Regions from separate parts of the Mesorhizobium sp. GW821-FHT04C10 genome, predicted to be linked through region 3. Evidence: riboswitches for the same ligand, from Rfam matches in the RefSeq annotation. Region 3 holds a riboswitch; each other region holds the start of a gene.

Evidence for each region. A riboswitch is a leader RNA that binds a small molecule or an ion and turns the genes downstream of it on or off. The one in region 3 is predicted to bind cobalamin.
Region 1: linked by a shared signal. The riboswitch ahead of AC07UC_RS32260 (ribonucleoside-diphosphate reductase subunit alpha) and the one ahead of AC07UC_RS18710 (CbtB domain-containing protein) in region 3 are both predicted to bind cobalamin.
Region 2: linked by a shared signal. The riboswitch ahead of AC07UC_RS32245 (CbtB domain-containing protein) and the one ahead of AC07UC_RS18710 (CbtB domain-containing protein) in region 3 are both predicted to bind cobalamin.

The regions. Positions count from the first base shown of each region.
Region 1 is NZ_JBWKTL010000001.1:6,749,403-6,752,974, forward strand. Features, by position in the region: gene AC07UC_RS32260 (ribonucleoside-diphosphate reductase subunit alpha) at 1-1,676, opposite strand, end outside; cobalamin riboswitch at 1,783-1,994, opposite strand; gene AC07UC_RS32265 (alpha/beta fold hydrolase) at 2,062-2,880, opposite strand; gene AC07UC_RS32270 (ABC transporter substrate-binding protein) at 3,072-3,572, shown strand, end outside.
Region 2 is NZ_JBWKTL010000001.1:6,744,005-6,747,576, forward strand. Features, by position in the region: gene AC07UC_RS32230 (homocysteine S-methyltransferase family protein) at 1-967, opposite strand, end outside; gene AC07UC_RS32235 (hypothetical protein) at 986-1,108, opposite strand; gene AC07UC_RS32240 (hypothetical protein) at 1,142-1,285, opposite strand; cobalamin riboswitch at 1,393-1,598, opposite strand; adenosylcobalamin (AdoCbl) riboswitch at 1,764-1,853, shown strand; gene AC07UC_RS32245 (CbtB domain-containing protein) at 1,898-2,107, shown strand; gene AC07UC_RS32250 (CbtA family protein) at 2,213-2,959, shown strand; gene AC07UC_RS32255 (ribonucleotide-diphosphate reductase subunit beta) at 3,043-3,572, opposite strand, start outside.
Region 3 is NZ_JBWKTL010000001.1:3,870,642-3,874,213, reverse strand. Features, by position in the region: gene cobO (cob(I)yrinic acid a,c-diamide adenosyltransferase) at 1-330, opposite strand, end outside; gene cobU (bifunctional adenosylcobinamide kinase/adenosylcobinamide-phosphate guanylyltransferase) at 332-847, opposite strand; gene AC07UC_RS18715 (CbtA family protein) at 840-1,652, opposite strand; gene AC07UC_RS18710 (CbtB domain-containing protein) at 1,668-1,847, opposite strand; cobalamin riboswitch at 1,884-2,081, opposite strand; gene AC07UC_RS18705 (aromatic ring-hydroxylating oxygenase subunit alpha) at 2,227-3,396, shown strand; gene AC07UC_RS18700 (MFS transporter) at 3,400-3,572, opposite strand, start outside.

The sequences.
Region 1 (3,572 bases), 2.9 Mb from region 3:
TGCCCGGTCTCGAACAGCATGGTCAGCATCTTGCGCCACAGGTCGAGCGCGCGAACCTTCTTGAACACCTTGACACCGCCGGCGGCGGCCTTCGCCTCAAAGGCTTCGTAGGCCACCTTGAAGGCCGTGCCGTAGAGGTCGTGCAGGTCGGGCGTTTCATCAGGCGAGAACAGCGTCCACTCGGCATCGGCTTCGACGCGGCTCATGAACAGGTCCGGCACCCAGTTGGCGGTGTTCATGTCATGCGTGCGGCGGCGGTCGTCGCCGGTATTTTTCCTCAGGTCGAGGAACTCCTCGATGTCGACATGCCAGGTCTCGAGATAGGCGCAGACCGCGCCCTTGCGTTTTCCGCCCTGGTTGACGGCGATCGCCGTGTCGTTGGCAACCTTCAGGAACGGCACGATGCCCTGGCTCTCGCCATTGGTGCCCTTGATGTGAGCGCCGAGGCCACGCACCGGCGTCCAGTCATTGCCGAGCCCGCCCGAATATTTGGCGAGCAGCGCATTGTCCTTCACGGCCTTGAAGATGCCGTCGAGATCGTCGGCGACCGTGGTCAGGAAGCATGACGACAGCTGCGGCCTGAGCGTACCCGAATTGAACAGCGTCGGGGTCGAGGCCATGAAGTCGAAAGACGACAGCAGGTCATAGAATTCGATGGCGCGCGCCTCGCGGTCGATCTCCCTAATCGCAAGCCCCATGGCGACGCGCATGAAGAATGCCTGGGGCAGTTCGAAGCGCTTGCCGCTGGTGTGCAGGAAATAGCGGTCGTAGAGCGTCTGCAGGCCGAGGAACTGGAACTGCAGGTCGCGCTCCGGCTTCAGCGCAGCGCCGAGGCGGGCGAGATCATAGCGGCCAAGTTCGGGATCGATCAGTTCGGCCTTGATGCCGGTGGACATACATTGCGGGAAATAGGAGGCGTAGCGGCTCGCCATCTCGGCATGCGTCGCCTGTTCCGCCCTGCCGGCGACAAAACTCAGCGCCTCGCGCCGCAGCCGGTCGAGCAGCAGGCGGGCGCTGACGAAGGCATAGTTCGGTTCGGTCTCGACCAGCGTGCGCGCCGCCAGGATCGGCGCCAGCGACAATTCATCCAGCGTGATGCCGTCATAGAGGTTGCGCCTGGTCTCGGTGAGGATGGTTTCAGCTGAAACCGCTTCCAGGCCGGCGCAGGCCTCGTCGATGACCCGACGCAGCCGCGCCTCGTCGAGCGGCGCCAGGCTGCCGTCGTCCGCCTTGACCTTGAGCACCGACGACGACGCGTCCGCCACGCTCGCGCTGTGGGCCTGGCGGTCGCGACTGCGCTCCTCGCGGTAGAGCACGTAGGCGCGTGCCACCTTGTGGTGTTCGCTGCGCATCAGCGCCAGTTCGACCTGGTCCTGGATCTCCTCGATGTGGAAGGTGCGGCCAGCGTCCGCACGGCGGGTGAGCGCTGCCATAACCTGCGCGGTCAGTTCCTCCACGACGTCATGGACACGCCGCGAACCGGCGGCCACCGAACCCTCGACCGCCAGAAAAGCCTTGGTCAGCGCAACCGCGATCTTGGTGGCGTCGAACGGCGTCACCGAGCCGTTGCGGCGGATGACCTGATAGGCCGGCCGCGCAGGCTGGGCCGATGTATCGATGCGAGAGAAAGGAACCCGATCGGTCCCGTTGGTGTGGATGGTGGAAGTCGCCGGCATCATGATCCCCGATTGGTTGGAGACGGAGGCCTTGGCGCACGCATGCCTGAGTGACGGCCGGAGATTCGGCCGCAGCAAGCGCACCACCGGGACACCCCGCCCGTGGACGTTCAAATTCATCGCGGCAGGTCTCCTGGCTCGCAGGTCGTCGCTTCCGTCGGCCTTCCCAGCGCGTCCACGCCAGTGGCATTACTCGACTTAAGCTCGCTGCTTACAGTTGCGGGGGCAGCGCCGGCATTGCGAAGAATCGCTCACCGGCTTCCCTCTTAGCTCCCGAATCCAAACAGATTCGAAAGAACCACGATGGCTATATGTAGCGTCTCCGGACCCCAACCTGTCAATGGCTTGACGATTCGAATTTTGGATCGTCAACAGGGCGTCGACCCTAAGCCTTGTCGACGCTCGCCAGGAAGCGGGCGAAGATTGGATCGAAGCGGCCGGGCGAATCCCAGAACGGCGCATGGCCTGAATCGTCGAGCAGATGCGCCTTGCCTTCCCACAGGTTGGAAATTTTCACGGCCGCGACGAAATCGGTGTTGACGAACGGTTCGTCGATGCCGTTCAGAACGGCGATGGGCGGCGTCTTGCCGGCGACGATCTCGCGCTGGTTGCGGCCGGTGCCGGCCGCGAATTTCTCGAACATCAGGCGCCGTGCGCGACCGTCAGTGCGTGCGACAGTGTCGAGGAGAAACGGCTCGAACGGCTCACCGCAGGTGCTGCGCGCATAGGCCTCGACATCGGCGGCAGTGAAACTTTCCTGTCCGGCAAGGTGCATGTGCGGGCTCGGTTTGAAGCCGTTGCCGACCTCCGAGGGCGCCACTGGCGGGGTGCCTGTGATCATCAGGCCGAGCAGGCCGGGAAAGCGGTCGATCATCTCCAATCCGATATGGCCGCCAAGCGACCAGCCGAAGACGATGGCCTTGTCGATGCCGAGCAGCCCGAGCACTTCGGTCATCGCATCGGCATAGCCCTCCATGCTGTAGGAGCGGTCCGGATCGATCGCATCACCTGATGCCCCGTGGCCCGGCAGATCGGGAGCGATGATACGGTAGCGCTCGCCCAGCTGGCTCTCGAGCTGGTTGCGGAAAACAGCTCCGGAAGAGGAATTGCCGTGGATCAGCAACACGGCGGTGCCTTTGCCACCGGTCTCGCGAACGGCGATCTTGCCGTGGCTGGTTTCAAGGGTCTTCTGCGAGATCGTCATGGTCCGCTCCGTCTGGAATTGCCTTGTTTTAGTGCAGATGCGCAGCAAAGCGCCACGGCTTCCATACCTTTTGCGGGAACCGTCTTCCCGGTCAGGCTGCGTTGAAAAATCCTTTTCAAATAAGAACAATTATGCGTAGATTGTCAATTATCCAACTCCCGATGAACGGGAGGAAAACAGGGAACCGCACGATGAAATTCAAATCCGCAGGCAACAGAATCCGCCATATGCTGATGAGCAGCGCGCTGATCGGCGTGTTTGCCACGGCGAGCGCGCCCGCTTTCGCCGACGTCGTCAAGATCGGCCTGCTCGCGCCTATCACCGGGCCCGCCGCGGCGGACGGGCAGGAATTCCAGCGCGGCGTACAGATGGCGATCGACGAGGCAAACGCGGCCGGCGGCGTTGCCGGCAACACGTTCGAACTGGTGGTCGGCGACGTCAAGGATCAGTCCGCTGGCAATGTCACCAGCGCGGTCGAGCGCCTGCTTGGCGATCCCGGCGTGCAGTTCATGCTCACCGGTTACGCCAGCTTGACGAATTTCGAGATCGACAACATGGCCGAGGCCGAGATGCCCTACATGCTCGCGGCCACCTCGCAGCAGACCAAGGATATCATCGCGCCGAACCCTGACAAATACATGTGCTGCTGGTCGCTGACGCCGTCCTTCGACGCCTATAACACCGACGTCACC
Region 2 (3,572 bases), 2.9 Mb from region 3:
CGGGTACGGTGCGGCCAAGCGCTTCGGCCACGGCGCGGATGTGATGCGGGGCCGCGCCGCAGCAAAGCCCGATATAACGGACCCCGAGATCAAAGGCTTCCCGTGCGAATTCGGCGCATTCGTAGCGATTGCAGGTGAACAGATCGAGCGCGGTCGGGAACGGCCGGTTGCCGGGAATGCAGGAACAGGCGCGGTCGGTCAGCGACTGGAAGGTCGGTTCCGCGTCAGTCGTGCGGTAGGGCACCGGCAATGCGGCGACATGGCATGAGATGGCGTCACGCACTTTGCGCACCACCGGCATCAGCGTCTTCGGCCCGCGCTGGCAGTTCAGTCCAACGACGTCGGCGCCCGCCGCCTCCAGCCGCTTGCAGGCATCGACGACCGAGACGCCGTCGAACATCTTTTCCTCACGGTGGACGGAGAGCGTGACCACGGTCGGCAGGCCGGTTTTCTTCATCACGTCGAGCGCGATCTCGGCCTCGCCGCACCAGTCGATGGTCTCGGCGATGAGGAAGTCGGCCCCCTCCTCCACCGCCCAGCCGATCTGCTCCTCGAACATGGCGCGCACGGCATCGTGGGTCTTCCTGTCGTCGGCTTCATAGGCATTGGTGTTGCAGATGTTGCCAGCCATAAGGCAATCATTGCGGTCGGCGACATCCTTGGCTATGCGCAACGCCTGACGGTTGATCTTTTCCAGAATATCCTCACGGCCGATCACCCTCAGCTTCTGGCGGTGAGCGTAATAGGTGAAGGCTTCGACAACCTCCGAGCCGGCATGGACGAAATCCTCATGCAGACGTGTCACCGCGTCCGGATGTTCGAGAACCACTTCCGGTACGAACGGGCCGGCCTGCAGATAGCCGCGACGTTCGAGTTCGAACAGATAGCCTTCGGCACAGATGACGGCGCCGGCGTCGAGACGTTCGAGCAGGCCGCGCTTGGCCGTGAGAGTAGATTTTGCAGACATGATTTCTTTCCTCGGCACTTAGAGATTGCGGACGCGCGACGGCCAGGCGCTGGTTCCGGCGACGACGGCAAGCAAGGTGCGCAGCCGCAAGACGTCCGGATGCAGATGGCCGCAGCGGTCGATCAGCGCAATCTTTTTCAAGGCCGCGGCCTCCAGATCGGCGTCATGCGGCACCTACAGCAGCCAGTCGGAGAACACTTCTTCCGGTGGCGGCAGCGGCGAGACGGCGCGCATCGTCGTCGCATTGACGCGACGCACCGTGCGAGGGCGTTGCGGTCTGCCGGGCGCGAGCCCGGGTATTTCATTGTGCGAATCCATGTTCGTCCTTCTTTGCAAGGACTGAACCTGGTGGTGATGGAGGAAAGCCACGGTCGGCGCTAAGGCCGGTCCGCATCTACCTCTTGACCGCCCACCGCGATCAGTCGAGTTCAAATCTGTTCGAGGCTGGTTTCCGGGCTCCGAAGGGGTCTTTTTGGACCGGTTCCGACACCTTCCCAGGCATTTGCCCAGTGGTCTGTTGTCGGAACGCACGCTTCGCTACCGTTGCGGGGGCAGCGCCGGAATCTCACCGGCTTCCCAATTATCCCTCCGGCCGAATCGACTGAAGGGCACCTTGAACCCCACGATATAAGCACCTGCTCGCCAAGGCCGTCCACACGGAAACGACACGGTCGGGGCGGAAAGCCGATAGAGCACCGACACGAGGGCCTCGTTCCGGCAGGTCGAACACATTCCCGTGTGATCGATCACATCTCGTTGACAGTAACAGCGCCGGCTGAATAGGCTGGCGTTAAAGTTACGGGTTTGGAAGCCGGTGAAATTCCGGCACGGTCGCGCCACTGTGATCAGCAATTGTTCTTGCTGAAAGTCAGGCCTTCTCCCGTAAAAATGGTTTCGATCAACGGGACGCTGAATCCCAGGAGAGCCTTAATGTCCAATACCACCTTTGCACCAACCTACGGTCCGGTTCCGATCCCGGCGAAAGAGCTTCTTCCGTGGGCGATCTTCGGCGGTCTCTTGTGCCTGCTTGCGATCTATTTCGTCGGCGCGGAAGAAGGTGCCACCTCGATGATTTCGGGCATGTATGTCCATGAATGGGTACATGACGGTCGCCACCTGCTCGGCTTCCCTTGCCACTAAGAGTTGGCCATCCCGAAGGGATGCCGTCCTGATCATTTGTTTTAGCGCGTGACAGCAACCGAAAGGCCGGGGGCTTTTCGAGGTCATGCTTCGGGGATCATGAACATGGTTGGTAGTCTTCTGCTGCGCGGCATGCTGGTCGGCATCGTCGCAGGGCTTCTCGCATTTGGTTTTGCCAAGATCTACGGCGAGCCGCAGGTCGACCGGGCCATTGCCTTCGAGGAACAAACCGCCCAGGCCGCTGGCGAAGCGCCCGAGCCTGAACTCGTCAGCCGTCCTACACAGGCCGGGTTCGGCCTCCTGACCGGCGTGCTGGTCTATGCCGCGTCGATCGGCGGGCTGTTTTCGCTGGTCTTCGCCTACACCTATGGCCGCATCAGCAGCCTGGGACCGCGCGCCACCTCCGCAGTACTGGCCCTGGCAGCCTTCGTTTCAATCGTTCTGGTTCCGGACCTGAAATATCCCGCCAATCCACCTTCGGTCGGCAATCCCGACACGATAGGGTCGCGGACAGTGCTGTTCTTCATCATGCTGGTGATCTCCATTGCCGCATTGACGGCGGCGGTCGGGCTGTCACGAAGGCTTTGGGCACAGTATGGCCCTTGGAACGCGACGATCATTGCGGGCGCGGCATTCATCGCGGTCATAACGGTCGCCATGTACGTGCTGCCAACCATCAACGAAGTGCCGGAGAAATTCTCGGCCGATCTCTTGTGGCGCTTCCGTGTTGCCTCGCTTGGCATCCATGTGGTGCTGTGGACCACCATCGGTCTTGTCTTCGGCGCCATCGCCGAGCGCAGCTTCGCCGATCAGGGCTCGCGTTCGGCGTCCTCTCGTCCTGCCTTGCGTTAAATACGTTCCGAAGGTTGAGGAGGCTGTATAGTGCGGCGCCCTTCATGGCCGCCGTTCTATCGTTCGCGAATAGCTGCGTGCTGTTAGTCCCAGGCCAGCGCACCGCCATTCTGGTATTCGATGACGCGGGTCTCGAAGAAGTTCTTTTCCTTCTTCAAGTCCATGGCCTCGGACATCCACGGGAACGGATTCTCGACCTCGGCGAAGACCAGTTGCAGGCCAAGCTGGGCGCAGCGGCGGTTGGCGATAAAGTGCATGTAGGTTTCGCAGAGGGCCGCATTGAGGCCAAGGAAACCGCGCGGCATCGTGTCCCGTCCGTAGGCGGCCTCGAGTTCGGCCGCCGTGCGGATCATGCCGCGCACCTCCTCCTGGAACGCCTTCGTCCACAGATGCGGATTCTCGATCTTGATCTGGTTGATGACGTCGATGCCGAAATTCAGATGGATGGATTCGTCGCGCAATATGTACTGGTACTGCTCGGCGATACCCACCATCTTGTTGCGGCGGCCAAGCGACAGGATCTGCGCGAAGCCGGTATAGAACCACATGCCCTCGAAGATGACGTAGAAGGCGACGAGGTCGCGCAGGAACGCCTGGTCCGCCTGCGGCGTGC
Region 3 (3,572 bases):
ATCCTGCGTTTCCCAGGTGAAGCCCTCGCCCATTGCGTGCCAGACGACGCGATCGCCGAAGGCAGCGAAAGCATCCTTCTCGCCCGTGTGCCACTTGCCCTTGATGAACTGGACGACGCCGACGCGCTTGCCATAGCCGAGCATGCGGAGCGCCAAACCGAACGCTGCTGTCGTCTTGCCCTTGCCCGGGCCGGTGTTGACGATCAGCAGACCCTTCTCGATCGTCTTGGCGGCCACCTCGGCGTCCTGCACCGCCTTGCGCTTGGCCATCTTGGCGCGGTGGCGCTCTTCGTCCCTGTCTTCGGTGGTCTTGCCGTCGATATCGGTCATCTCATTTCACCTTGAGCGGCAGCCCCGCCACCATCAGCAGCACCGTATCGGCGATCGCCGCGACCTGCTGGTTGAGCCGACCGGCCTCATCACGAAACCGGCGCGCCAGCGCATTATCCGGCACGATGCCTTGCCCGACTTCGTTGGAGACCACGAACCACGGCCCGCGCGACCGCGACAACACATCGGCCAGCCGCCGGCATTCAAACCCAAGGTCATGGTTTGCCAGCATGTGATTGGTCAGCCACAGCGTCAGGCAGTCGACCAGCACCGGCCGGCCATCGGGCAAAGCCTCGAGCGCGCCGGCGAGGTCGAGCGGCGCATCGATGGTCGTCCAGCCCGCGCCGCGCCGCGCCCGATGCAGCGCGATGCGCTCGCGCATCTCGTCGTCATAGGCTTGCGCGGTGGCGATGTAGGTCCATGGCGAGGGCAACGCCGTCACCAGGGTTTCGGCATGCGCGCTCTTTCCCGAGCGCGCACCACCGATGATGAAGGTCAGCCTGCCGCGATCAGGCAAAGCTGTCGCGCAGGCTGGTAGCGGTGCCGGTGAAGCGTCCGCGCACCACGCCGACGACGGCGCCAAGCACCAGCCAGAACACCAGACTGGTCAGCGTCACCGCCACCACGAACTGGTGGTGCAGGCCTTCCGGGATCGGTGTCTCGAAGCTGTCGGGCTGCGGCGCGCCGACAATGTGCGGCGCCACGATCAGCAGCACGGCAAGGATGGCGAGCGGCAGCGACTTGCGGAACGCGATCAGGCCAAGCCCGATGGCGGTCGCGACCACCGTTGCCACCCACCAGATCTGCCGCTGCGTGAGGTCGGCCGCCGGCATGGCGGGCAGTTCCGGCGGCAGGCCGAGGCCGGGCGCCAGCGTGAACACGGCAAAGCCGGCCAGGCCCCAGAACACGCCCTGGCGCCAGTTGCCGATGCCGCCGGCGAATTCCGAAACAGCGACCAGGATCAGCGCGAAACCGATGCCGGTGACGACGTTGGAAACCACGTTGAAGGCAAAACGCTCGAAGCCGTCGGCCGGCGCCCAGCCCTCGTCTTCGGCCGGAGCAGCCGCGGCGGCCGGAGCCGGGGTGGCAGCGCTCATGGCATTCGATGCCGCCGGCGCGGCGGAACTCATTGCGTTGCCGCTGGCGGCATCAGCCGGCGCCGCGGGTGCGGCGGCATGGTCATGGCCGCCTTCGGCCTGTTCGTAGACTTCCGCCTTGAGGATCAGCGGCACGGTGGCATAGGCCTGCATGCAGGCGAGGACGACGCCGGCCACGAGCCCTGCGATCGCCGCGATGAACACGACGTTGCGAAACAGATTCATGATGTCAGATCCTCGTCAGTGGCAGGGAAACGCCATCGAATGCCGGTTGTCATGACCGGCATTGTGGACCGCATCGATGTGCGAGAAGCCGACGAAGCCGATGATGAAGGTGCCGAGCAGCGCGGCGAGCGCCAGCTGCATGAAGCGCGACTGCGAGGAGACGGAGGCGCCGAGGGAGACGGAAGCGGTAGTCATGTCTTGTCCTTTCACCCTCCACCCGAGGGCATCGAAGTCAGTTTCCTGTCGCCGGCAGGTCTCCTGGCTCACGGATCAGCGCCCTTCCCCACCTTCCCGAAGACAAATCCTCAGTGGCATATGGAGAGGACTACCGCACACAGTTGCGGGGGCAGCAACGGCATTGGGCAACAAGTCAGCCCGCACCGCATTCCCTCTTGGCTCCAAAATGGAACCGACGACATCAGCGACTATAGGCAGAATCATCGCCTCCGGCAAACCAAATTCCGCCGGTAACCAGCGCGATTACGCCATGCCGGCCACATCAGCCATCAATCGGCGCCACAATTGACAATTGTGCCGGCCGGGTGTCGGCTGGCCACTTCACAGGAAGCCAGCCATGCAGCCCATTGCCAGCGAGCGCGATCCCTATAACGGCCTGACCCAGGCCGAACCCACCCTGCCCTCATCGGCCTATTGGGATGAAGCGGCCTATCAACTGGACCTCGATGCCATCTGGTACAAGAACTGGCTGCTGGTCTGCCGCGAGGCCGATCTTGCCCAGCCGCTGGCCTTCCGCCGATTCCGCATCGGCACGCAGGACATCATCGTGCTGCGCGACGACACCGGCGCGCTACGTGCCTTCCACAACACGTGCCGGCATCGCGGCTCGCAGCTTTGCCAGGAGAGCGAGGGCCGGCTGAAGGCGCGGCTGATCACCTGCCCCTATCATGCCTGGTCCTATTCGCTTCGCGGCGACCTCGTGCGCGTGCCGTCGAAATCATTGCCGGACGGCTTCGACAAGGCCGACCATCCGCTCTATCGCGTCGCACTCTCGGTATGGCGCGGCTTCGTGTTCATCAATTTGCAGGAGGATGCGGCCGGCTCGGCGCAGGCATCCTTCGACCCTGCCTCCGGCAATCTCGGCAACTGGCCTCTGGAAACGCTGGTGGCGGGCCATGTGCTGCGCAAGGTGATGCACTGCAACTGGAAGATCTTTTGGGAGAACTTCAACGAGTGCCTGCATTGTCCGGGCGTCCACAAGGACCTGTCGCGGCTGGTGCCGATCTATGGCCGCGGCCTGATGAGCCGGCATGACGACCCCGAATGGACCCGGCACGCCGACAATGACGCGCCGGAGTTTTCCGGTGGTCTGCGGGCGGGCGCCGAAACCTGGTCGAGCGACGGCAAGACCCATGGGCCGGTCTTCCCGGGATTGACACCGGCCGAACGCGCCGCCGGCCAGACCTACGCCACCAGCCTGCCCTCGATGTTCATCGTCGGCCATGTCGACTATGTCAGGACCGTTCGGCTGGTACCGCTCGGGCCGGAACAGACGGAACTTGTCGCCGAATGGCTGTTCGCGCCCGAGGCGCTGGCCGCGACCGACATCGACAACATCATCGCCTTCGGCACACAGGTGCTGGAGGAGGATGCGGCGATCTGCGAGGTCAACCAGAAAGGCCTGCGCTCGATGCGCCATGCCGCCGGCGTGCTGATGCCCGAGGAATATGAACTGCACCGCTTCCACAACTGGGTGCGCGAGCGCCATGCGGCACTTTCACCGTGATCCTCACAGCGACTTCGGCAGATAGCGCCAGGTCACGAAGCCGCACGCCGCCGCCAGCAGGCTGAGCGTGACAAACACCGAGCCCAGCCCGAAGAAGATCAGCACCACCGAATAAACCAGCGGCGGCGTGAGTTCCGAAAAATCGAGATAGGTGCGGTAGACCGCAGCCATCTGCG